DNA from 3 places in the Peribacillus sp. FSL P2-0133 genome. Region 1 is predicted to be linked to each of the others. Evidence: riboswitches for the same ligand, from Rfam matches in the RefSeq annotation. Region 1 holds a riboswitch; each other region holds the start of a gene.
The links. Region 1 has a riboswitch for cyclic di-AMP ahead of MKY17_RS01390 (cation:dicarboxylase symporter family transporter). Riboswitches for the same ligand answer to the same signal wherever they lie in the genome.
Positions count from the first base shown of each region.

Region 1 (7,615 bases):
CCGCAGATTTTCCACCATAAAGCAAACCAAGTTTAGTTTTCATGAGTTATTACCCTCCAATATTCTTTTAACCATGTTCATTGTATCACTTTACACTAAAACGGATAAAGCGAAACTTCCATCATTCGAGCTTTACCAATGATGGTTAGTTGAGCCAATCGGGCATTTACAGGCTGTTAGACCTCCACATTTCTTTTTTGTTACATCATCTATCCGCCTGACCTACAGCCTGTTAATGCGGGGTAAAGCGAAACTTCCATCATTGGTGCTTTTCCAATGATTACCATAAGCGGAACACAGGTTAAAACCGCCACGTCCTGTGGCAACACCTGTGCTAGCACATCCTGTACGTCGCAATCGGGCATTTACAGGCTTGTTGGCCCACCACATTTCTTTTTCATTACATTTGCCATCCGCTTCCCTTACAGCCTGTTAATGCGGGGTAAAGCGAAACTTCCATCATTGGTGCTTTTCCAATGATTACTATAAGCGGAACACAGGATAAAACCGCCACCTCCTGTGGGTCGCCCTCTCTTATCTTTTATGCATGAGATGGTAAGTCTTACCCTAAAAAATTCGAGGATGTCAAATAATCCAATCCACGAACCTCGGAAGTTAGGATCATCAGGAGGATGATGTATTTTTAATAACGCTTTCCCATACCTTTTCTTTTCGATTGAAGATAATAAAGGCATCGGGTTCATTAATATCTCTATCCGAAAAGTCATCATGCATCTCATCCATATTTAAATAATCCCCTACGATCCATGCAGGTATCTCAATTTTCGTTCTTGTATACTTAACATCCCGAAAGGAAAAAGCGAGCCCCTCTGCCAGAATATGAGCCAAGGAAGAAATGATTTCTGCTGGAATCGCCGTCAGCTCTTTTTTCTTTCTGATTCCAAGCCATGTCCTCTCTACTTTTAATGGCTCCAGCTTTTGCGGAATCAGGCTTCCTAACATCATATAAAATGTCGAAAGAGAACGAAAATAAATTTTATTGAACCAGCCATCATCCTGGGCAAGGTACACAAATTGATTATTCAATTTACGGAAAAACGGGGGACTCAGATGGGTTTTAGCGTGTCCTAAATATAAAAGTTCCGCTAATTCCCTTCCATCCAATTCATCCAGTCCTTCCGCCTCTTCAAAATCGACCCAACAGAAATCTCCATATGCCCGAACATTTTCTTTAACGAGCTTCGCAATATCCTCAGATGAAGCGCTCTCAAGCAGGACATTCAAATTGTATTCCCCACCATCGAATTGATGTTTCAATAATAAGATGGAATCCAGGGTATATGGCAGCGAATAGACGAATTCACGAAAATTGAGTCCATTAAAAAGGACAAACCTTTCGGAAGCCTGCATATACATATATAAGATATCATTGCTATCATTCTTCATAACCTGACCCCCTCCGAGCTTTCAATCAATAATGTTATTTTATCAAACTTTTGGGTTTTCACGTAAGTTATATAGCCCTCAATATTAATCATCATCAGCATCGTGTAAATAATGCGAAACACAAAATCCATATTAACCCAAATAAACATCCCTATTACAGTAAAAAATATCGAATTTGAGGAATTGATCATGGATAAAGTTAAAAAAGCTTTTATCATTTATTCTTTTCACAGGAACGCTTCCCCTGATGCAACTAAAAGATTAGGTCTATGGCAATCAGAAAAATATGCATTCGAAAAATGTTTATATCAGGATAATGCAATCCTTGATATGGATGCGGTACAGGAAGAACTACCTTCGCACTATATAAAAAAGGATTCCATAATATAACGGGAATCAATCTATCTCCTGACATGCTTAGTGAAGCCGAAAAAATAGCCATGAATATAACGGGGACATACCCTTTATCCTTGGCGATGCAACACATGACCTTGATAAAAACGAAAATCATCTAAACTTCTGGGAACAAGAGGAAATGATTCGGTGTGGAGGTAAACAAAATGCAAGGCTTTATGAGCTTGGGTATATTTTGATTATCCGGAAAGACGCTTCAAGAAACAGTTACCTCCATATCCCTACTCGACTCGAATGAAGGATACAGGGTTTACATCCATCGAGAGCTTCTACCATAGTGAATTATTCCATGAAAACGATGATGTCAACGCTTTCTCTTCCGATTGCAGCTTCTGGATCGTCAATCGGAAGAGAAAGCGCATTTTTAATTCAAAAAAAAAAAATCCAGAGTGACATTTCACTCTGGATTTTTTATATTAAGAAACTTGCTCTAATTCTTTTTTGGAAGGAGGGTTGAATTGACCTTCCCATTTAGAGATGACGATAGCTGCAAGTGAATTACCGATAACGTTTACTACTGTACGTCCCATATCAAGAATACGGTCGATACCGGCAATAAATGCTAGACCTTCAATAGGAATACCGACAGTTCCCAATGTCGCTAAAAGAACTACGAAAGATACACCCGGTACACCGGCAATCCCTTTGGACGTGATCATTAACACTAGCATTAGCGTAATTTGTTCATACGCGCTTAAATCGATTCCGTACATTTGAGCGATGAAGATAGCTGCTAATGCTTGGTATAATGTAGAACCATCAAGGTTAAAGGAGTATCCAGTCGGAATAACAAATGTAGCAATATGTTTCGGACATCCCGCTTTCTCCATTTTTTCCATGATTTTCGGAAGAACCGCTTCTGAACTTGCAGTAGAGAAAGCAAGAATCAATTCTTCTTTTAGAAGTTTAATCAAAGTAAAGATATTGAATCCGACAAATTTCGCAATAAGACCAAGAATGACTATTACAAAGAAAATCATTGTTCCGTATACAGAAAGCGCTAACTTTCCTAGCGGAATTAAAGATTCCAAACCGAACTTGGAGATCGTCACACCGATTAGTGCAAATACACCGATAGGAGCGAATTTCATGACCATGTTAGTTAGGTAGAACATTCCTTCAGCTACACCTTGGAAGAAACGGAATACTGGTTTACCCTTTTCACCGATGGCCGCAATACTAAGTCCAAACAACACGGAGAAGAAAATGATCGCTAGCATATCGCCTTCTACCATGGCTTTAACTGGATTGGATGGCACAATGTTTACGATTGTATCTACGAACGATTCATGTTGCTTAGTTTCTGCTGTATCAACATAGGTAGAAATATCAGTTTGTTCTAGCTTGTCCATATTTACACCAACACCAGGCTGGATGATATTCGCTGAAATTAAACCAACAGCAATCGCTATCATAGTTACTACAACAAAGTATGATATTGATTTAGCTCCAAGTTTACCTACTGATTTTAAATCGCCTACACCTGCAACTGCAACGATAAGACTTGACACAATGATTGGTACTACAATCATTTTAATCATTCGTAGGAAAATGTCTCCGAATGGCTGTAAAAAGTTTTGGGCCGCCTCACTACCATAAAAAATGGCACCAACGATAATCCCTAAAATTAAACCAATGAAAATTTGGCTAGCTAAACTTAATTTGAATTTCTTCATTTACTTTCCTCACCTTCCATAAAGTCTTTGATGCAAAAACATTTTTGTCTCGGTAAGGGAAACAAGATACTAATAAAAGAAAGTAATTTTTCTTTTTTTGAAAAACTCTGTCTTTACGCCGAAAAAAAAGACACTTCATGTGTCGATTTCTTATTGGCGTGAATATTCACACATGTTCCCTTAAAGACGCTGACGAGGTTAGCTGTCGGGTTAGGAATTGGAAACACAAAGCCCTTTCATTTCTGAATTCACCCCTAGCGGATAAAATCCACAAAAATGGGTCCCCCGTTCTTGGAATAAGATTAAGCGAGTTAACTTATAATAAAATATTATACTAAAAATGATAATCTGTAAATATTTATTCGCATCCGTTCTAGAAAAAATCTTTAAATATGTCTGAATATTCTGTATTAATGGCTATTTTATCTATAATTACTCTTCCCATTTTTCAATCACACAAGTTATATTGATATAATTACTAAATAATTTGACATCACCTCTCTTGTTGAAGGAACAGTTATTTTTCCAAAATGCCAAGTAACAGATATCTTACTTTTTCCCTAGAGGTGAATTTTTTATAAGTTGCAACTTTCACTTTTTCAAATTGAATCGGAGTAATAAAATTAGAATGGTTCTTCACTGCCACATCCGGCTTCAACAGGATGACGTCACCTACCGACGGTCCCTTTATGATTTCTTGCTTTCCTTCTGCTTTAAGCCCTTTTGTAATGTAATGTTTATCCACATATCCTTTTTTAGTCAATTTGTAAATATAAGGCTGTTTTTGGTAATGTACCGCCTCTATGGGAACGGAGGGTACACCGGCTTTCTCATTGGTTATTACTGTAAGATACACTTTGGATCCCACCAATAAAGGTTCCGTTTCTTCGCCTTCCGGTTCTATTAAAGCCTGAAATGGAAATCTGTTATCTTTTTTTAACGACGGCTCTTCAGCTGGATAGGAATGGATACGGCCTATCGTTCCTTTCAATGTCTTTTTTGAATCAGAGGAACTTGCTTTTATAGTCATGCCCACATCAGCCTTTTTCATTTCCTCTTCGGTGAAATACCCTTCAATTGCCATATTTGTAGAAACAATGGATATGATGGGATTATTCAGGTTTTTATTAATATTTTTAACTACACCATCACCCTCGCTCGTCGTCACGATCGCATTGGACTGCTCCTCAATTGAACTTAATTTAGCGTCAAGCATTTTCACTTTTTCATTCAAACTGTTTTTTTCCAGTTCCTGCTTGTACATTTCTTGCTCAATGTTACTTTTAATAAGATCCGTCGAGCTTGTTGTTAAATCAATACTCAAGTTTTTTTCCACCGATTCATCAATGGCCGCTTTTCCAGAATCACTGGTCAGAGTCCCTTGATAAGACCTCAACTTGCCTATGTATTCTTCAATCCCTGCAATTTCTCCCTCAGCTGCCGTTTTCTCCGCTTCTAAATCCGCTTTTAGCGCATCAAGTTCGGTCGTCGTATACTCAAACAACGAGGTGCCAGCCGTAATCGCATCGCCTTCTTTTACAAGGAATTTCTTAAAATCATTTTTCTTGGTATCGAAATAGATATCATACTCTTCTACAGGTTTAATTACCCCATTTGTTTGAATAGTATCCGTAATTGTATCTTTTTTTACCTTTGTCCAGTTTTCAACGAAAACAGTTCGTTCCACTTTGCTTTCTTTTTTTTCAAGAAGGTATATGTTAACGGTTATTAACACTATCGACGCGATCGAGACCGCTGCTATTTTCCATTTTCCGCTCATTCTTTTCACCCGCCTTATACAAATACGCCTACTTGGATGTATGCTAAAAAGGCTTTAACAAACCATGTGGCCAGATAGAATAGAACAATCATTAAAAGGACCAAATAATTATTTCGTTCTGAAAATTCCTTTAAATAAAAATATTGCAGAGCAATAATAAGAAATTGAAAAATGGTGATTTCGCTGAAAAAGTGAATGAAATAATCACTTCTGAGAAAATACTGACTGATGATCCCCAATGAAAAAGGATTGGCATCGCTGCCTATATCCATTAAAACGAATAGAGGAATCAGTAATATTTTTTCCACTAACTGCAAACCAAAAAGAATCATTTGAACGATGACCAATTTTATATATGGGATATCAGTAACGATCCAAAAGAATAGAGCTGCTAAAAATATGTATATGGAAGGGGCGAGTATGCCTGTTATTATATTGCCGCTCAAAATCAGCAACTTTGCTGCTTCGAATTCATTGGCACTCATCGTCGTGATTTCTTTGGAAAATGATTCTGAACCAATGCCAAAATAACCCCCAATGGCGAATACTATAAGACTAAGAAAATATAAAAATAGTAATTTCAATCCAAGCTTTGTGACTGCCTCTGCATTTTGCAGCTGATAACGACTCCGATAAGGCTCTAAAATGCCCTTTAACAATCTGACCTGGTACACCATATGTGGTCCTCCTGCAAAAAATGATATTTCATCATATATTTTATCTTATTTTGGAAACAATTGCAGAAATAAGGGATGAATATACAAAAAAAACACATAAGCCCTTCCCTTCAAATTTAATCCCCACACTAATTTGTTGTTAATGCTGACAATTGAAAGAATGTCTTCTTCCCATCACTAGTACTTTTCCTAAACCCCCGCTTTTAAAACTCATTAACAAATGAAAAAAGAGGCTATACGCCCCTTTCAGTAATGCCTTCATATATTCAACAAATAATCCTTCATCATTAAGATAAGCTTTGAACTCAACGGACTTCTTTTTTCATTTTTTTCCAAAAACAACAAAAGGCTTTCCAAGATGATGGGGCTTGGCCTAACTTTTGAAAACTCTTCCTGGATCGCCTTTAAAGCTTCCGTATTCTTATTTGGTTCCATTCCCTCTTCCTTACGTGTTTCCACTTCCAGCATCCTGACGATGATCGAATGGATTTCCTCTTTTGGGCTCATATCCCGCATCGAGCATCCTGGTAAGGGAAATTGTTTCAATAATGGATCTTCCATGTTCTGCAGGCTTGCGATGATTGAATCCATCCGGTTCAATATGAAGCTAGGTAACAATTCCACATCGAAAGCATTTTGTTTCCTGATCAATATTCCGATATATCCTTTGAAAAGGGAATCCAAAATTATGGTGCAATCCGGCAAAAGATCAGCAGAAAGTCCCGGGTATAACTCAATGATTTTACGCTTGAACCAAATCAAGCCCTCTTCATGGATATAATGTAAAAATCTATCTAGTTCTTTGCTGATATGAACCATTTGTTCCTGCATCATCATTTGAATCAAGTTGGTGTTTCCCGTCATATGCTCAATGTGAACGGTGATCTGCCTCATGAATTTGTCTTTACTGGACAATGAAGCATCCAGTTCAAGATCAAGCAATGAATCCGTCAACGCTTCATAATAAAATTTAAAAATGGAGACCAGTAATTCTTCCTTCGATTTAAAATGATTATAAAAAGACCCCTTTGCTATCCCACATTTTTCAGCTATTTCCTGAACGGAAGTGGCATGATAGCCTTTCTCCGCGAAAAGCTCTACAGACTTATCTATGATCATCTTATTTTTTTCTTTCATCAAATTCATCCTATCTCTTAAAATTATCCGTTGGTGACCAATGGGTCACTTCTTCCAAATTGTATCCCAAAACCCTTGAAATAACAACGTTAACACTACTGAATATTATCTGTTGCAATCATAATCCATATACTATATATTTAAATTTGTGACCGAGTAGTCACAATTTTATGTATGGAGGGTGCAAGCTTGAATTCAATAATTAAATTTTCATTAAAGAATAAATTGGCAATCTGGTTGCTTACGATCATCATTGTTGCAGCTGGTTTATACTCCGGTTTAAACATGAAACAAGAAACCATTCCTAGCATCTCGACTCCTTTAATAAGCATCTCCACTGTATATCCTGGAGCTGCACCTGAAGAAGTAGCAGATAAGCTCACAGACCAGATTGAGCAGAAAGTAACAAATTTGCCAGGAGTCGAATTAGTCAGTTCATCTTCCATGGCTAATGCCTCTTCCGTCCAATTACAATATGATTATGATACGGATATGGACGACGCTGTAAAACAAGTGAAAGAAGC
Region 1 is NZ_CP150254.1:260,773-268,387, reverse strand. Features, by position in the region: gene MKY17_RS01410 (D-alanine--D-alanine ligase) at 1-43, opposite strand, end outside; gene MKY17_RS01405 (hypothetical protein) at 625-1,407, opposite strand; gene MKY17_RS01400 (hypothetical protein) at 1,597-1,797, shown strand; partial or broken gene MKY17_RS01395 (hypothetical protein) at 1,787-1,922, shown strand; gene MKY17_RS01390 (cation:dicarboxylase symporter family transporter) at 2,238-3,497, opposite strand; cyclic di-AMP (ydaO/yuaA leader) riboswitch at 3,670-3,816, opposite strand; gene MKY17_RS01385 (efflux RND transporter periplasmic adaptor subunit) at 4,015-5,277, opposite strand; gene MKY17_RS01380 (hypothetical protein) at 5,292-5,954, opposite strand; gene MKY17_RS01375 (TetR/AcrR family transcriptional regulator) at 6,213-7,091, opposite strand; gene MKY17_RS01370 (efflux RND transporter permease subunit) at 7,281-7,615, shown strand, end outside.

Region 2 (7,615 bases), 710 kb from region 1:
TTTGGTCTCGGCCACTTAGTGTTTCATGGTGATGCCTTCACGATTACCGGCCTAGTCCTGGCTGTAGTGATACCAACCGGTGTCACCAGTATGATATGGGTATCCATTTATAATGGGAATGCCATACTTGCCCTAACCATTATCTTGATCGACACCCTACTCTCACCATTCATCGTTCCTTACAGTGTTTCCCTTTTTGGAGGCGGTTCGATCGAAATGGATTTGGGGTCGATTGTGAAAGGATTAATCGGAATGGTCGTTCTTCCCTCCATGCTTGCCTTGTTCTTGAATCAGGCTACAAAAGGGAAAATACAATCTACACTTTCCCCCCGCTTAGCTCCATTTTCCAAGATAAGCGTTGGAATCGTAGTCATATTGAACAGTTCAAAAATCGCTCCTTACTTAACCCATTTCGATAAGAAATTAATGATCATGGCCTTCCTGGTTTTGTTCATAGCTGCTTCAGGGTATGCCCTTTCTTGGATGGTCGGTGCATATTTAAGATGGGAAAAGGAGGATATCATCACCTTGACATTTACAGGCGGTATGCGGAACATCAGTGCTGGAGCCGTTCTTGCAACAACCTATTTCCCTGCTGCCGTCGCTGTTCCCGTTGTACTTGGCATGCTGTTTCAACAAATGCTTGCCTCCTTTTTTGGCTATGTCATGGAAAAGCATTTTCACCGTGGTATGAATGAAGGGTGATCCGCAGAATGATTATTTCTCAAGCATCCTTTTTCCCTTTCATTTATATTCCAATTATAATAGGTAAGTGGAACATATTTACATGATTATCCATTACAAATCCTTGGAGGTATTGAAGATGAAAGTTGTTGCAATAGTGGGAAGTATTCGTAAAGAGTCCTACAACCTTAAGCTAGCAAAATATATTCAAACTAGATATCAAGATCGGTTTGATCTCGAAATCTTGAACATTCGGGATTTACCTTTTTATGATCAAGATATTGAAAATGACCCTCCATTAGTTGTAAAAGAATTTAAAAGCAAAGTGGCCGAAGCAGATGCAGTCTTGTGGGTAACACCTGAATACAATGGTACGATTCCAGGCGTATTGGGCAATGCAATCGATTGGTTATCACGTGTCGATAAAGTCTTGATCGGCAAACCTTCATGGATCATGGGTGCGTCAATGGGGCAATTAGGAACGGTTAAAGCTCAATTGCATTTGCGTGAGATCCTATTCGCATTAGGCATCTCCTCCCCGCTCCTTCCCGGAAATGAAGTATATGTTGGTGCAGTGCATGACAAAATCGATAACGAAGGCAGGCTTACACATGAGTCGACTGTCCAGTTTATCGATGCGGTCGTCGATAACTTCATTAGCTGGTATAATCATCACACTCGTTAATGCTTTTTTAACAAGAATCCCAGCAGGAATGATCCTGCTGGGATTCTTGTTGCATCATAAAAGAGGAATTTAACTAAATTCATCCTCTTCCCGCTTGGAATGCGGGGTATTTTGTCATTCCTCCGTCAGCGAATAGAGTGATGCCCGTTACATAACTGGATTCTGAAGATGCCAGCCATGCAGCAACTGCAGCAATTTCTTCAGGCTTTCCGATATACCCCATCGGAATCATGCTTTCAAGATCTTTTTTCTTTTCGGGATCTTCAAGCTTGTCGGCATTTATTGGCGTGGCGATGGCTCCAGGACCAATGCTGTTCACACGGATCCCTTTTGGTGCATATTCAAGAGCCAGGGTTTCCGTAAGCAGCTTCACCCCGCCCTTGCTTGCCGCATAGTGAACGAATAAAGGCCAGGGAATCATCTCATGTACACTGGACATGTTTATAACATTCCCTTTAATATCGTTCTCGATAAAATACTTGATAGCTTCACGGCAGCCTAGGAAATTTCCTGTTAGATTGGTATTGATTACCCTATTCCAGTCGCTTAACGGCATCTCGTGAGATGGAACCGGATTTTCAATTCCTGCATTATTGATGAATATATCAAGTTTCCCGAAATTCTTTATCGCTGATTGAACAAGGTTAATGACATCTTCTTCAATGGTGACATCGCCTTTTACTGCAATGGCTTCCCCACCATTTGTTTTGATTTCTTCCATTACACTATCTGCTTCCTCTAATTTAGTACGATAATTAACCACGACCTTTGCCTTTTCCTTAGCAAAGCGAATGGCCATCGCTTCTCCTAAACCAGTGGATGAACCCGTTATAACAACGACCTTACCTTCTAAATCTGTATACATTTAATCACCCTCCAATTAACTTTTTGCCAACCCGAGCATAATCCCAGCTATGATGATCAAGATTATTCCAATTACAATTCCAATTAGTTGGCGCTTCGTTTTCTTTTCACGTAAAATGATGATCCCGCCAATAGTTGAGATGACTATGCCCATTTGCGAAAGGGAAAAACTAGTAGCCACTCCCACACGGGGCTGGGATATGAATAAAAACATGTTCCCTGCAGCCCATATCAATCCCGGAATGATATTGCGAATCGTATATTTGTTAAACGGTTTATGTTTAAAAGTCAATAACAGACCGCCTATCACCATACCTATCGCTTGAGGGAACAACGCTGACCACCCGTCAACGTCAAAAAGACGGGCTACGACCACATAAACCAAATAACCGAATGTCGAGATGAGGAGAATAACAATTCCTTTCTTCAAGTTTCCCGACTTGCCCTCTTTCGATTCTTTATCTTCCAAGGAGGTCAAGACGATTCCTATAATAATGAAGACTAAAGCCAAAACGCCTAAAATAATCGCTTTCATTGTAGACCATTCATTAAAAACTATGACCCCGAATAAGGTGGTTGAAATGAGCTGCAATCCTGTTGATATTGGCATGGTTTTGGAAACTCCCATTAAATCAATGCTCTTAAGCTGATTAGCTTGTCCAACAGCCCAAAACAATCCAGATACGACTCCGACTCCAAACACCAGGAGTGACAATTTAATATCTGCGAAAATATAAACACCAATTGAAAAAATCAAGGCGCCAATCGTTGTACCTAGTGTTTGACTATAGGGTCCACCCCCGAGTTTCACATTAAATAAAACGATGCTTCCCCAGAATAATGCCGGCAAGAGAGCTAATAATATATCCATTTACAACCCCCATATATGTAAGTTCAAACTAAGCAGTAAATTTCATTTTGTCTTCTTAATATGTTCGCATTATTTGAATTGACCCTTGGTAATTTTATGAAGTGTTTCCCCTAAAGTAGTGTTCAACACAAAAAGGGCTGCAGACGCAGCCCTTTTTAATGATACTGATTGATGCTAGCCACCATGTTGATGATGTTGCATGTCCATTTCCGAATCATCAGCGACTTTGAAATAATCACTTTCCTAAACAGCCGTCGTACGGATAATGATGATGGAGAAAGTTTTATATTAACATTAATTAAAGCTTTAAAAGAGGAAGTATCCCCACATCTTACTGCAAATCCTTTTTATTGTACGGGCCTCATAGTTACTGTGAATTTATGAGTTGGTAATGAATGTTCATACTCAAATATCGGCAGCGTAAGTTACTGCTGTCTTTTTTAAAAAGATTATAAAAAAAGCAAACCTTATGTAGGTTTGCTTCTTTTCTTAGATAATGAAACTTACTTCTTCAAATGATATGGCACAGTCGTAACAACCACATTTCTTCTATAAAGTAAGTAGGCGCGAATCAGTAAACTTGATTGGTTATGAAGTATATTGTGCCAGCCCTTCTTTGGAATGAATTGGGGGATAATCACCGTAACTTTATAATTGGCTTCACTAGCCTTATGTTCAACCGTATCCACAAATTTAGTTAGTGGCTGAATGATACTTCTGTAATAAGAATTCAGTGTAACGAGTCTTACATCTGGTTGCCATTTTTTCCATTTTTCCACGAATTTCTTTTCATCTTCTCTTTCAAAAGCAACATATACGGCAATAACCTGATTTGCTGATAGAGATTTTGCATAATTTAAAGAGTTCTCAACCACGTGAGTTATACCCGCCACGGGTACAATGATGATATTTCCTTCAATTGGTAAGATCGGCTCACATGTTGTAATCCTTAGTTGGTCACCAACTGCTTCATAATGCTTTCTAATTCGATGAAAAATTAAAATGATGATAGGTAAAAAAATCAAAACAGGCCAAACCTGAGTAAATTTGGTTAAAAAGAATATCATCGTGACGATAAAGCTAATCATGGCACCAATTGAATTAATGGTTAATTTCATCATCCAGCCTTTTGGCTTTTCGCGAATCCATTTAACAATCATCCCGGTCTGGGACAACGTAAATGGAATGAATACCCCTACCGCATAAAGCGGAATGAGATTTTCTGTATGTCCTTCAAATGCGACTATTAAGATGATCGATGCAAGTCCCAGTATGATAATTCCATTAGAATACCCCAATCGGTCCCCTCTTATCGTAAACGCCCGTGGAATGAATTTATCCTTCGCAAGATTTACCGCAAGCAGAGGGAAAGCCGAATAGCCAGTATTGGCTGCCAGTATCAAGATCAATGCAGTCGTACCTTGAATGAAGAAATACATGAAATTCCGTCCAAAGATCTCTTCAGCAATCTGGGAGACGACCGTTACCTCCGCGCTTGGAACAATGCTTAAATAATAGGCCAAGTATACGATTCCCGAAAATAATACTGCTAGTAAGGAACCCATGGCTATTAAAGTTTTCGCAGCATTATTCGGGGCTGGATCTTTAAAGTTCGGGATTGCATTGGAAATCGCTTCGACTCCTGTCAATGCGGAGCTTCCTGATGCGAATGCTCTTAGCAGTATAAATAAACTGATGCCCGCTACCGGAGTCCCGATGGACGTGTGCAATTCCGGTGAAACCCCACCCGTCAAAATCTTGTAAATCCCGACACCAATCAAGATGAACAATGCTAAAACGAATAGGTACACCGGATAGGCCAAAACAGAGGCCGACTCCGTAACCCCCCGAAGGTTCAGGATTGTAAGCAGAATGACGAAAATGATGGCTATGATGACATTATATGAATGCAGGCCAGGAAAAGCGGACGTGATGGCATCCGTACCTGCAGAAACACTTACAGCGACAGTTAATATATAATCCACCAATAAGGATCCTCCAGCTATCAACCCTGGATTGACACCTAAATTGTTTTTTGAAACCACATAGGCCCCCCCGCCATGTGGATAAGCGAAAATTATTTGTCTATAGGACAAAATCAAAGCAGTTAACAGGATCAATACCCCAATCGCGATAGGGATGGAATACCAGAATGCCGCAGCACCGACCGTGATAAGGACGATTAATATTTGCTCCGGTCCATAAGCAACCGAAGACAAAGCATCAGAAGATAAAATCGCCAAAGCCTTTGTTTTGTTAAGCTTTTGTTCACCAAGTGCATTTGATTTTAAAGGTCTCCCAATCAAGAACCTCTTTATAGAAGATAACATCAAGAATTCACCACCATATTTAATTTATAATTTTATGTTACCCAGCTGTAGCAAAAAACAAGACGAAATAGAAAAATGCCTACAAGTCATAGCTAAATAGACCTGTAGACATTAATTTTTTTGTCTAACAAGCTCCACCTTCCTTCTCATATAACGCTTACGAGGTTAGCTGTCGGATTCGGACCTAAGAGTAGCCCTACCTTGAAAGGATTCACCCCTTGGATTGTAGTAACAATCCCAATAACGGGTCCCCCGCACCATAAGGTTTAAGCGATTTAGAAATATGAAACTGTTGATTATCATACTCCCGTGAAATGAAAAAGTAAATGAAAATTTTGCACATTAATAGAATAATCTTTGTAGGTGTAGTTTTGTTCTTGACGTATATAACATAAGTCATGCAAACACATGGTTCGAAGGGAGGAAAGAAGGTAAGTAAACGTCTAAAAAGAAAAAAATCAAGGAGTCAATGAACAAAAGATGGTCAGAAAAAGGAAAAAATGATCGCCACATGGAGATCGTGAAGGACGAATAGTAACAATCTGCCCCCAGCTTGAATCATTAAACTTGCATTGATTTTCGCTTTTCGATTCCCCTTTATTCGTACAACCGGGGGCATTATCCCACTGATCCACCCTAATTAGTTCCTTCCTTCTTGAATTGGTCTCAAATTGCTTTTTTTAAAGACAAAATATTTCTGGCCAATATAGTTAAGAACTGTGTAAAAAATTGCTCCTATCAGCACAGCCACATTTTGTTGTATGGGTAAATGAACGGATCCTTCCATTGATTCTGCAATAGCTTGGCCTAAAGAATATGCGGCGGAATAACAAATCAGGATGACGCAAAAGAAACGTGCAACTCCTCTCCGCCATTCTATATCGCTTTTAAAAGTAAAAGTTCTGTTCAAAAGAAAACTCGTTACAGCTCCCGTACCATTACCGATAAAGGTGGAGACCCAGTAAGAGAATTCAAGAACATTCATGAGAAAAAGCATGATGGAAAGTCCAAGCGCTGTATTGACTATCCCAACCAATAAAAAGCGGATAAAGGAGTTAGTGTGTTTTAGATAGTTTTTCAATACTGTTCCGTTCATTGTCTAGTTGCTCCCGTTTTTTTAAATCGAGCGGATTAAATAGATCCAGATCAACTATATATTTAGGCCGGCGTTTGGATTCATTATAGATTTTACCGATATATTCCCCAATCAAGCCGACAGCAATCAACTGTAGTCCACCGATCAACCATATGGAGGTGATTAATGAGGTCCATCCAGTTTCGGTCTGCCCATAAAACTTTAACCATAAAAAGTAAGACCCAAAGAGTAAGCTAATGAAAAAGGAAAGACATCCTAGCCATAATACAAGCCGAATCGGTGTAACTGAAAAAGAAGTAATGCCATCAAGCGCAAAAGCAACCATCTTCTTAAATGGATATTTCGTTTCCCCAGCCAATCTTTCTTTTCGGTCATAATAAACAGAGTCCGTCTTAAACCCAATGAGCGGTACGATCCCCCGTAAAAAAAGATTCGTTTCATCAAATCGTTCCAACTCCGCGATCGCCCTCTTACTCATTAGCCGGAAATCGGCATGATTATAGACAAGGTTAACCCCCATCTTGTTCATCATTTTATAAAAACCAGTTGCAGATGTTCGTTTAAAAAATGAATCAAGATCCCTTTTCTGGCGGACACCGTATACAATTTCACACCCTTCATTGAATTTTCGAATGAATTCAGGGATGACTTGAATATCATCCTGTAAATCTGCATCAATGGAAATCACACAATCCGAGGCTTCTTTGGCTGTAAACAATCCTGCCAGAAGTGCATTTTGATGTCCTGCATTCCGGGAAAGCTTTAGCCCACGAACAAGTTCATTATTAATCGTTTCCTTATAAATGATCTTCCATGTTTGATCTTTACTTCCATCATCAACCAGTAGAATTTTACTTTGACCAGAAACAACGTTTTCTTCGACTAACCCCCTCACCAATCCACAAAGTTGGGTAATGGTATCCTGCAATACGCTTTCTTCGTTATAACAAGGTACAACAATCGTTAGTATCGGTGAATTCACTCTATTCCCCCCTTTTCACATGACTCTGTATAAATAAATTTTCCACACGCTTCCTTTTTTCGTGAAACTCCTATCTAGTACCAATCCGTTTTCCTTCGCGTTC
Region 2 is NZ_CP150254.1:966,606-974,220, reverse strand. Features, by position in the region: gene MKY17_RS04640 (bile acid:sodium symporter family protein) at 1-705, shown strand, start outside; gene MKY17_RS04635 (NAD(P)H-dependent oxidoreductase) at 824-1,369, shown strand; gene MKY17_RS04630 (SDR family oxidoreductase) at 1,449-2,234, opposite strand; gene MKY17_RS04625 (RhaT/GlcU family sugar-proton symporter) at 2,250-3,104, opposite strand; gene MKY17_RS04620 (APC family permease) at 3,608-5,434, opposite strand; cyclic di-AMP (ydaO/yuaA leader) riboswitch at 5,573-5,717, opposite strand; gene MKY17_RS04615 (GtrA family protein) at 6,075-6,530, opposite strand; gene MKY17_RS04610 (glycosyltransferase family 2 protein) at 6,490-7,512, opposite strand; gene MKY17_RS04605 (DUF6044 family protein) at 7,528-7,615, opposite strand, start outside.
Region 2: another riboswitch for cyclic di-AMP. It lies ahead of MKY17_RS04620 (APC family permease); the one in region 1 lies ahead of MKY17_RS01390 (cation:dicarboxylase symporter family transporter).

Region 3 (7,615 bases), 1.0 Mb from region 1:
GACCATATTATATTTGATGCTTTTGACCGAACTCCTGATTTCACTTTCGAATATCATTTCCGCTTCATTTGTTGTAACGACACCTAGATTCGTCGAACTTTCCACTAATCCTTCTATTCCCATGCTCATTCCTTGAACGCCATGCGGGATTACCAGTAAGGAGGTAATGGCTTTTGTCACCGTCTCTTTGGAAAAAACGGTTGAAGAAACCGTTTCAATCTTTTCAAACCTGATCGATACTTCAGGGTCGGAAGATTGCAGTTCATTTTTATAAGTATTTTCCCATTGCTGGAGTCTCTCCGTTATCTTCTGAACATCTTCTGCATGAATCAGTACAGTTGCCTCTGCTTCACGAGGAATTGCATTCCCTTTCAGGCCCCCGTTCATTTGCTGTATGTAGCAAGGGAAGTCTGTCGTTAATCCATGTAATACTCTGCCCAAAAGTTTATTGGAGTTCCCTCTTTCCTTATGGATGGACATACCGGAGTGTCCGCCCTTCAACCCTTTAATCCTGATGTTATAAGATACAGCATCAACAATAGAAGCCAATTCCCATCCGATTGGCAGGACCTGACGAACGCGTATTCCTCCTGCAGAGCTGACCAGCAGCTTTCCATCTTCCTCCGAATCGATATTGATCATCATTTTTCCCTTGAAGTGAGCCGGATCCACGGCAAGAGCACCGTTCATTGTCGTTTCTTCTTCAGTCGTTATGACTATCTCAAGAGAAGGATGCGGAATATCATTTGCATCCAATAATGCCAAAGCATACGCAACAGCAATTCCATTATCCGCCCCCAATGTTGTATCCGTCGCATACAACATATCTCCCACAATCCTTAATTGAAGCGGATCTTTCTCAAAATCATGAAGCGTACCCTTGTTCTTTTCGCAAACCATATCCATATGCCCCTGGATAATGACGGTAGGTGCACTTTCATATCCAATTGTGGCAGGCTTTTTGATGATAACATTCAGCGCCTCATCCTGGATCACCTCCAGGTCCCTATCCTTAGCGAAGTGAACCAGATAGTCACTGATCGCTTTTTCATTAGCCGATCCTCTGGGGATTTTGGAAATCGCTGCAAAATAATGAAACACCGGATGGCTCGATAATTCTTCTAAAGTGCTATACATGGAAATACACCCTTTCATTTAAAATATTTGTACTGCCTCTCATCCTTTTACTTTTCCAGAACGGAACACTGCTACTCTCGTGAACAATGGATACAGAACGTACCCCAGATAAACACCACTCATATTCAGGATAAGGTCATCGACATCCAAACTTCCGCGCCGAAAAACAAACTGACAGACTTCGATGCTCGAAATCGAAAGTAATGGATAAAGCAATTTCCTTTTAGCGGAGGGCTCTTTCCCTTCCCTGGACAACAAATACAGCCCGAATGGAATGAAGAGCCCCACATTGGCGCTAAGGTTATAAAATGACACAAGCCCGTTCATTTCGTTCGATAAATATAAAAGAAGCGTAGAAAAAGGAATCAAATTATACGAATATACCTGCCCTTCTGGTCGAAAGAACAGTAAAACCAATAATGATAAACTGTAGCCAAACAATACTGCCTGCCATAAAAGGCGTGGAATTCGGACCGTTTCACCTCGAAAAAAAAGAACCGTAAACGAAACGAAAAGAAGTATACAAAACCAGACAACGATGATTACTAAAGGATTCAAATATAATCGGAGCTGAAGGAAAAAAGGCAAACCGCACAAAAACAATGCTTGCGACAGCAAAAGGGAAAGCATGACCGATTTTAGAGACATATAACTCCCCCCTTCTATTTCCAAATCATTGCATATGCTTATATCCTAGGACAACTTTAAGAACCCGTCAATAAACTGCATTAACCTGTCAGTAGAAAACCGTCCGTCGAGGGGACGCTTTTTCGAATATATCAACCGATGGGAAGGATAATTCGGCCTTCTTCCGGTAAAACAAAAAAGCCGGTTCCCCATGTTCGGGAATCCTGCTTTTTTGTTTAATGATAAGTTCATTTTAAAGTGCACGGTACTTTTTCAAACTAATAATATTGATGGTGATAAAAACGGCTGCAAATGCAAGAAGAATGAGGAGATCCAGTAATACCTCATTGAACGTGAAGCCTTTATACATAATGCCGTTCATGGCATCCGAGGCGTAATAGAGAGGCATGATCTTGCCGATTTTTTGCAGCCAGTCTGACATTCCATCCAATGGGAAAATCCCTGTAAAGAAGACTTGCGGCACGATGACCAGTGGAATGAATTGTACCATTTGGAATTCAGATGTCGCGAAGCTCGATAGTAATGTACCAAGCGATAATGCAACGAGCGCGACCAGTATATTGGTCAGTAAAACGAGCCAAATGGAGCCAACAAGAACGATATCCAATACATTGACAGCATATAGTACGACAATTATGGTTTGAACGAGAGCAAATAAGCCATATCCGATCACATAGCCCGCTACAATTTCGTATCTTTTAATCGGGGTGGCAAGCAGCCGTTCCAATGTACCACTTGTACGCTCTTTCAAAAGCGCAATCCCCGCTATTAAAAATACAAAGAAGAAAACGAAAAAGCTGACGAGCATCGGACTGAAAGTATCAAAACCTTTTGTGCTGGCATCCCCGTATACATATTGCTTCTCAATTGAAGGAGTGTTTTTTTCATTCCCTTGCAAAGCCTGCATCATTTGCATTTGAATGGCCTTTGCACGTGATGGTTCGTCGTTCAATAGTGTCAGTTTCATTTTGCCATTTTCAACATGCAGCCAGCCATCCGAATCATTTTCAATCATTTTTTCCTGTGAAAATTCCTCAGCAGCCGTTACTTGAAAATCCGCTTGTTTCAATGCTTTGACCATGGTTTCATCACTGCCTGTAACAACGAGTTTCAAATCACTTGCTTCTGTATCGAAAATAAAATACATGAGCGTTAAAATGAGCAATGGAGCCAGGAAAAATAAAGCGAGTGTCCTTCGATCCCGGCGCAGCTGCTGTGTAATTCGAGTAACTAGAGAGGCAATTCTCATTTTTGGCCACCTCCAATCCTTAAAAAAACATCATCAAGCGTTTCCGCGGCAAATTGTGTTTTTAAAGCTGCCGGGGTTCCTGCCGCGATGATTTCACCTTCACGCAGCATCGCCAGTTTATCGCATCTTTCCGCTTCATCCATTACATGCGTCGTAATGATGATCGTCTTATGATCTTCATTACTTAAACGCTCAAGTTCCTGCCAAATTGATTGTTTCAGCAAAGGGTCTATTCCTACTGTCGGTTCATCCAAAATGAGAATCGCCGGATTTTGGATGAGTGCAACCGCCAGTGACAGACGGCGTTTCATTCCCCCGGAATAATGCGCAACCCGAACATTCAAGTCATTCGTCAACTGTACGATTTCAGCTGCATATTGAATGCGTTCCCTTCGTTCCTTTTTCGAAAAACGGTATAGCTTCGCAAAAAATTCGAGATTTTCAGCTCCCGTCAGTTCTGTATATAAAGCATCGGACTGTGCCATATAGCCGACATCCATTAACAGTGCTTCATTTGGCACTTCATGATCCAGAACTGTGACTTTACCCGCATCGGGCTTAATCAATCCGACAATCATTTTAATCAAGGTCGTCTTTCCGCATCCGGATGGACCTAGCAAGCCAAAAATTCCGCTTTTTTCAATATTCAGGCTCAATGGCTGAATGACCTTTTTCTGATGAAAACCTTTGGCAATTCCTTCAATGGAAATCGCATTTTTCAATGTACACACATCCTCCCTCTTTAATTAACACGGTGTTGAGTGTATCATCATTCTAAGACAGCATTTGGTCTAATACAATCAACACATTTGGAAAAATGTTCAGTGAAGGAGACATTCCATGGCATCGATTCATGAGGATATGGTACAAAAGACGAAAATGCAGATACAATATCATTTCATTGCACTCGTTGAAGCAGAGGGGTTCTCACATGTATCAGTGAAGAAAATTGCAGAGCGCGCCAACATTAATCGGGGCACATTCTATTTGCATTACACAGATAAATATGAATTGATGGATCACTTACAGCAGGAATTGTTAAATGAACTTCAAACTCGCATTACTGCCATTTTGCCGAAAGAGGCTTTTATGGCTCTTCATCAACAACAGCTTTACCCGCCCTTCATAGCGATTTTTCAATTCATCAGTGAGCATGCCCACGCTTTGAGGGCCATTCTTGGTGATCAGGGCGATCCTTCTTTTGCAAAAAAAATAAAGCGCGTATTCGGTGAAGTACTATTAGAGCGTTTGATCAGCCATCATCCAGCAGCTAAAGATGAAGCATTCCGCATGTATATGCACGCCTTCATGACATCGGCGATTTTAGGGGTGATACAGGAGTGGCTGGAGAATTGTGAAGAGCAGACGGCGGAAGAAATGGCGAAAATCCATTTTCAAATCTTGAACTTCATCAGCCAATTGCGCACATTCATACAATGAACGATCAAAGGCATGTTCCATCAACATACCTTTAAATCTGATTACATCTTGGCTTCCGCTCCTATATTACCAACGGAATAATACCTGCTCTTAGAGATGCTCATAGCAAAAAAACTCATTTAAAATAAATGAGTTTAAAAGCAAAACAAGATATGGATTTTTCGCTCAGCGTTCCCGGATAGAGCACAGGGATTTCATAATTGAATACCTAATGATGTTAGGATTTTAGTTGATTTACCTTAGGGAAAACAATTTTAAAAACGGATTCTTTTTCTTATCCGTTATCCTTAACTCATCCATGATGATTTGATCCTCATGATCGGCTATCCATTTCCTTAGTGCATCTTTATCCTGGCATTGTGTTAAATATGTCTGGCCACCCTTGCCTGTAGCATTAATAACATATCTATTGAACGTCTTCTCCATAATTGCCCGCCTTTTTAATAAAATGTGTTGAATTTTTAAATACGAATGCAATGCTTTTTTTCTTTATCATTTACAAAAGAAACATAATATATATTACAAATTTTGATTGGCGAATAGTGTTTTCTGCTTGAAAGTATTGAATAAAGTACATCGGTGCTGGTTATCATAATCGGATTAATCGAACCTATCATAATGTGCTAACTAATATTTGTCAATACGTTTTTAAAATGTAAATGAAACGTAAATTTTCAGTCTTGTTAAAGAAATATTTTTTTACGATTTAGGGGTTTACAACTGCTAAATGTTGGGAGTAGAATACGTTTATCAATTTAATGCATTTCGGCCTAAACTCAAGGGAATTGAGTACGGAGGACCCAATCAATTGGGGTTAATTCTGCCTTGCAGAAGGGATGAGATCAGCTCTTTCGCCATCCTACCCGTCAGCTAACTTCGTCGGCTAAAGCGAAGGAGGTCATAAGACCGCCTATTTCGGGAGTTTATTTGCACGCTTTTTGTGGCAAAATAACTGTTCGTTGTTTTCGCTGGTCTTTTTATTATGCCTTTAAAAAAAGATTTCTGAAAGCAGATTGATGATTAAAATCACATACAGTTTCACACAATTTTTTTAGGTAGGGATGATCATTTGAGAATGAAAAAAAATTTATTGGATCCGCCCAAGATACTTGTACTAGGCTTTGCCATCCTGATACTTATTGGGGCCTATTTATTAACCCTGCCGATTTCCACAGAAAATGGAAATGGTCTTTCTTTTCTGGATGCTTTATTCACCTCGACTTCCGCTACATGTGTAACAGGACTGGTCGTAGTGGATACAGGAACGACCTTCACCACTTTTGGTGAGTTGGTCATCTTAACACTGATACAGATAGGCGGTTTAGGGTTCATGTCATTTGCGACATTTTTCTTTTTCCTTTTAGGCAAAAAGATTTCTTTAAAAGGCAGGTTACTCTTGCAGGAATCCTTAAATAATCTATCCATGGCAGGTGTAGTCAGGTTAGTGAAACGGCTTTTAATTTTCACGGCAATCATTGAGGGCATGGGTGCCCTTATTCTATCGATTCGCTTTTCTTTTGACATGCCAATCGGCAAAGCAATCTATTACGGGTTTTTTCATTCCATATCGAATTTCAATAATGCCGGCTTTGATTTAATGGGGGAATTCAAGAGTTTGACCCCTTATGTATCGGACCCCTTCGTGACCCTTACGGTCGTCTTCCTCATCACGTTTGGCGGGATAGGTTTTATCGTGATGAATGAAATATACGAATACCGTGATACCCATCGTTTATCCATACATACGAAGATTGTTCTGACGACTAGCTTGGCACTTACGATTGCCGGCGCAATTTTAATCTTTTTATTCGAGTTCGGCAATGCCAAGACATTGCAGCCTTTATCTTTCATGGGTAAAATGCTGTCATCATTATTTCAATCGGTATCACCAAGGACGGCAGGCTCCAATACGCTGAATATCCCTGATTTAACTCAGCCTACATTACTGCTCATCATTTTCTTGATGTTCGTCGGGGCTTCACCCGGATCGACTGGCGGCGGGATTAAAACGACTACATTGGCAACGCTTGTCGGAACGGTTTGGTCACAGATTAAAGGAAAGGGTGATGTGGTATTATTCCGGCACCGCATTGTGAGTGAAACGATCTTTAAAGCATTGTCCGTTACATTCATTGGCGTATTCATGGTTTCAATCATCTCCATTCTGCTGACCATCACTGAAAGCGGAAGTGACTTCTTGATGATTTTATTTGAAGCCACTTCCGCATTTGCCACCGTGGGACTTTCAATGGGTTTGACCCCTGAATTATCACCGGTTGGCCGGATGCTCATCATTTTCACGATGTTTGCAGGCCGTGTGGGTCCTTTGACTTTGGCCTTTGCCATCGCTATGAGGCGCAAACCAGATCCGTTCCGACGTCCAAAAGGGAAAATCATGATTGGTTAAACATAAATGAAGGAGTGTAAAAGATGGGAAAACGACAATATGCCGTGATCGGTCTAGGCAGATTCGGAACCAGTGTGGCCCATAGATTATATACGGCTGGCCAAGAGGTATTGGGTATTGATGTCAACGAGGAAAGAGTCGAGAATGCGGAACTGAGCGTTACCCATGCTATCATGGCGGATACGACTGAAGAAGAGACATTGAAATCAATCGGAATCCGTAATTTCGATTGTGTCATCGTAGCCATAGGAAATGACATGCAATCGAGCATTTTAACTACCTTGCTTTTAAAAGAGCTTGGGGTAGATAAGGTCATTGCCAAAGCACTTAATAAAAATCACGGTCAGGTGCTCACTAAAGTCGGGGCCGACTGGGTCATCTATCCTGAGAGGGATATGGGGGAGCGGGTCGCGAATCAACTCCTGTCCCCTAACATGCTGAACTATATAGAACTCTCTAAAGAATACAATATCGAGGAAATCATCCTCCCCATGAGCATGAAGGGAAAAAGCCTCAGGGAGCTTGATCTACGGGCAAAATATAATATCAGCGTCATTGCCATCGTGAGTAATGGAGAAATCATCATAGCCCCCTCACCGGATCAGGATATCCATGAAAATGATATACTTTTAGTGGTTGGCAATAAAGAAGATCTAGCCGTCTTTGCCAATATTGAATAATCCAACAGGTTCCGGCTCTTGCTTTATGGGCCCTGTACCTATTTTGAATGCAGC
Region 3 is NZ_CP150254.1:5,034,927-5,042,541, forward strand. Features, by position in the region: gene MKY17_RS24215 (aminoacyl-histidine dipeptidase) at 1-1,137, opposite strand, end outside; gene MKY17_RS24220 (VanZ family protein) at 1,177-1,785, opposite strand; gene MKY17_RS24225 (ABC transporter permease) at 2,018-3,034, opposite strand; gene MKY17_RS24230 (ABC transporter ATP-binding protein) at 3,031-3,756, opposite strand; gene MKY17_RS24235 (TetR/AcrR family transcriptional regulator C-terminal domain-containing protein) at 3,875-4,474, shown strand; gene MKY17_RS24240 (hypothetical protein) at 4,709-4,900, opposite strand; cyclic di-AMP (ydaO/yuaA leader) riboswitch at 5,232-5,374, shown strand; gene MKY17_RS24245 (TrkH family potassium uptake protein) at 5,550-6,881, shown strand; gene MKY17_RS24250 (TrkA family potassium uptake protein) at 6,905-7,561, shown strand.
Region 3: another riboswitch for cyclic di-AMP. It lies ahead of MKY17_RS24245 (TrkH family potassium uptake protein); the one in region 1 lies ahead of MKY17_RS01390 (cation:dicarboxylase symporter family transporter).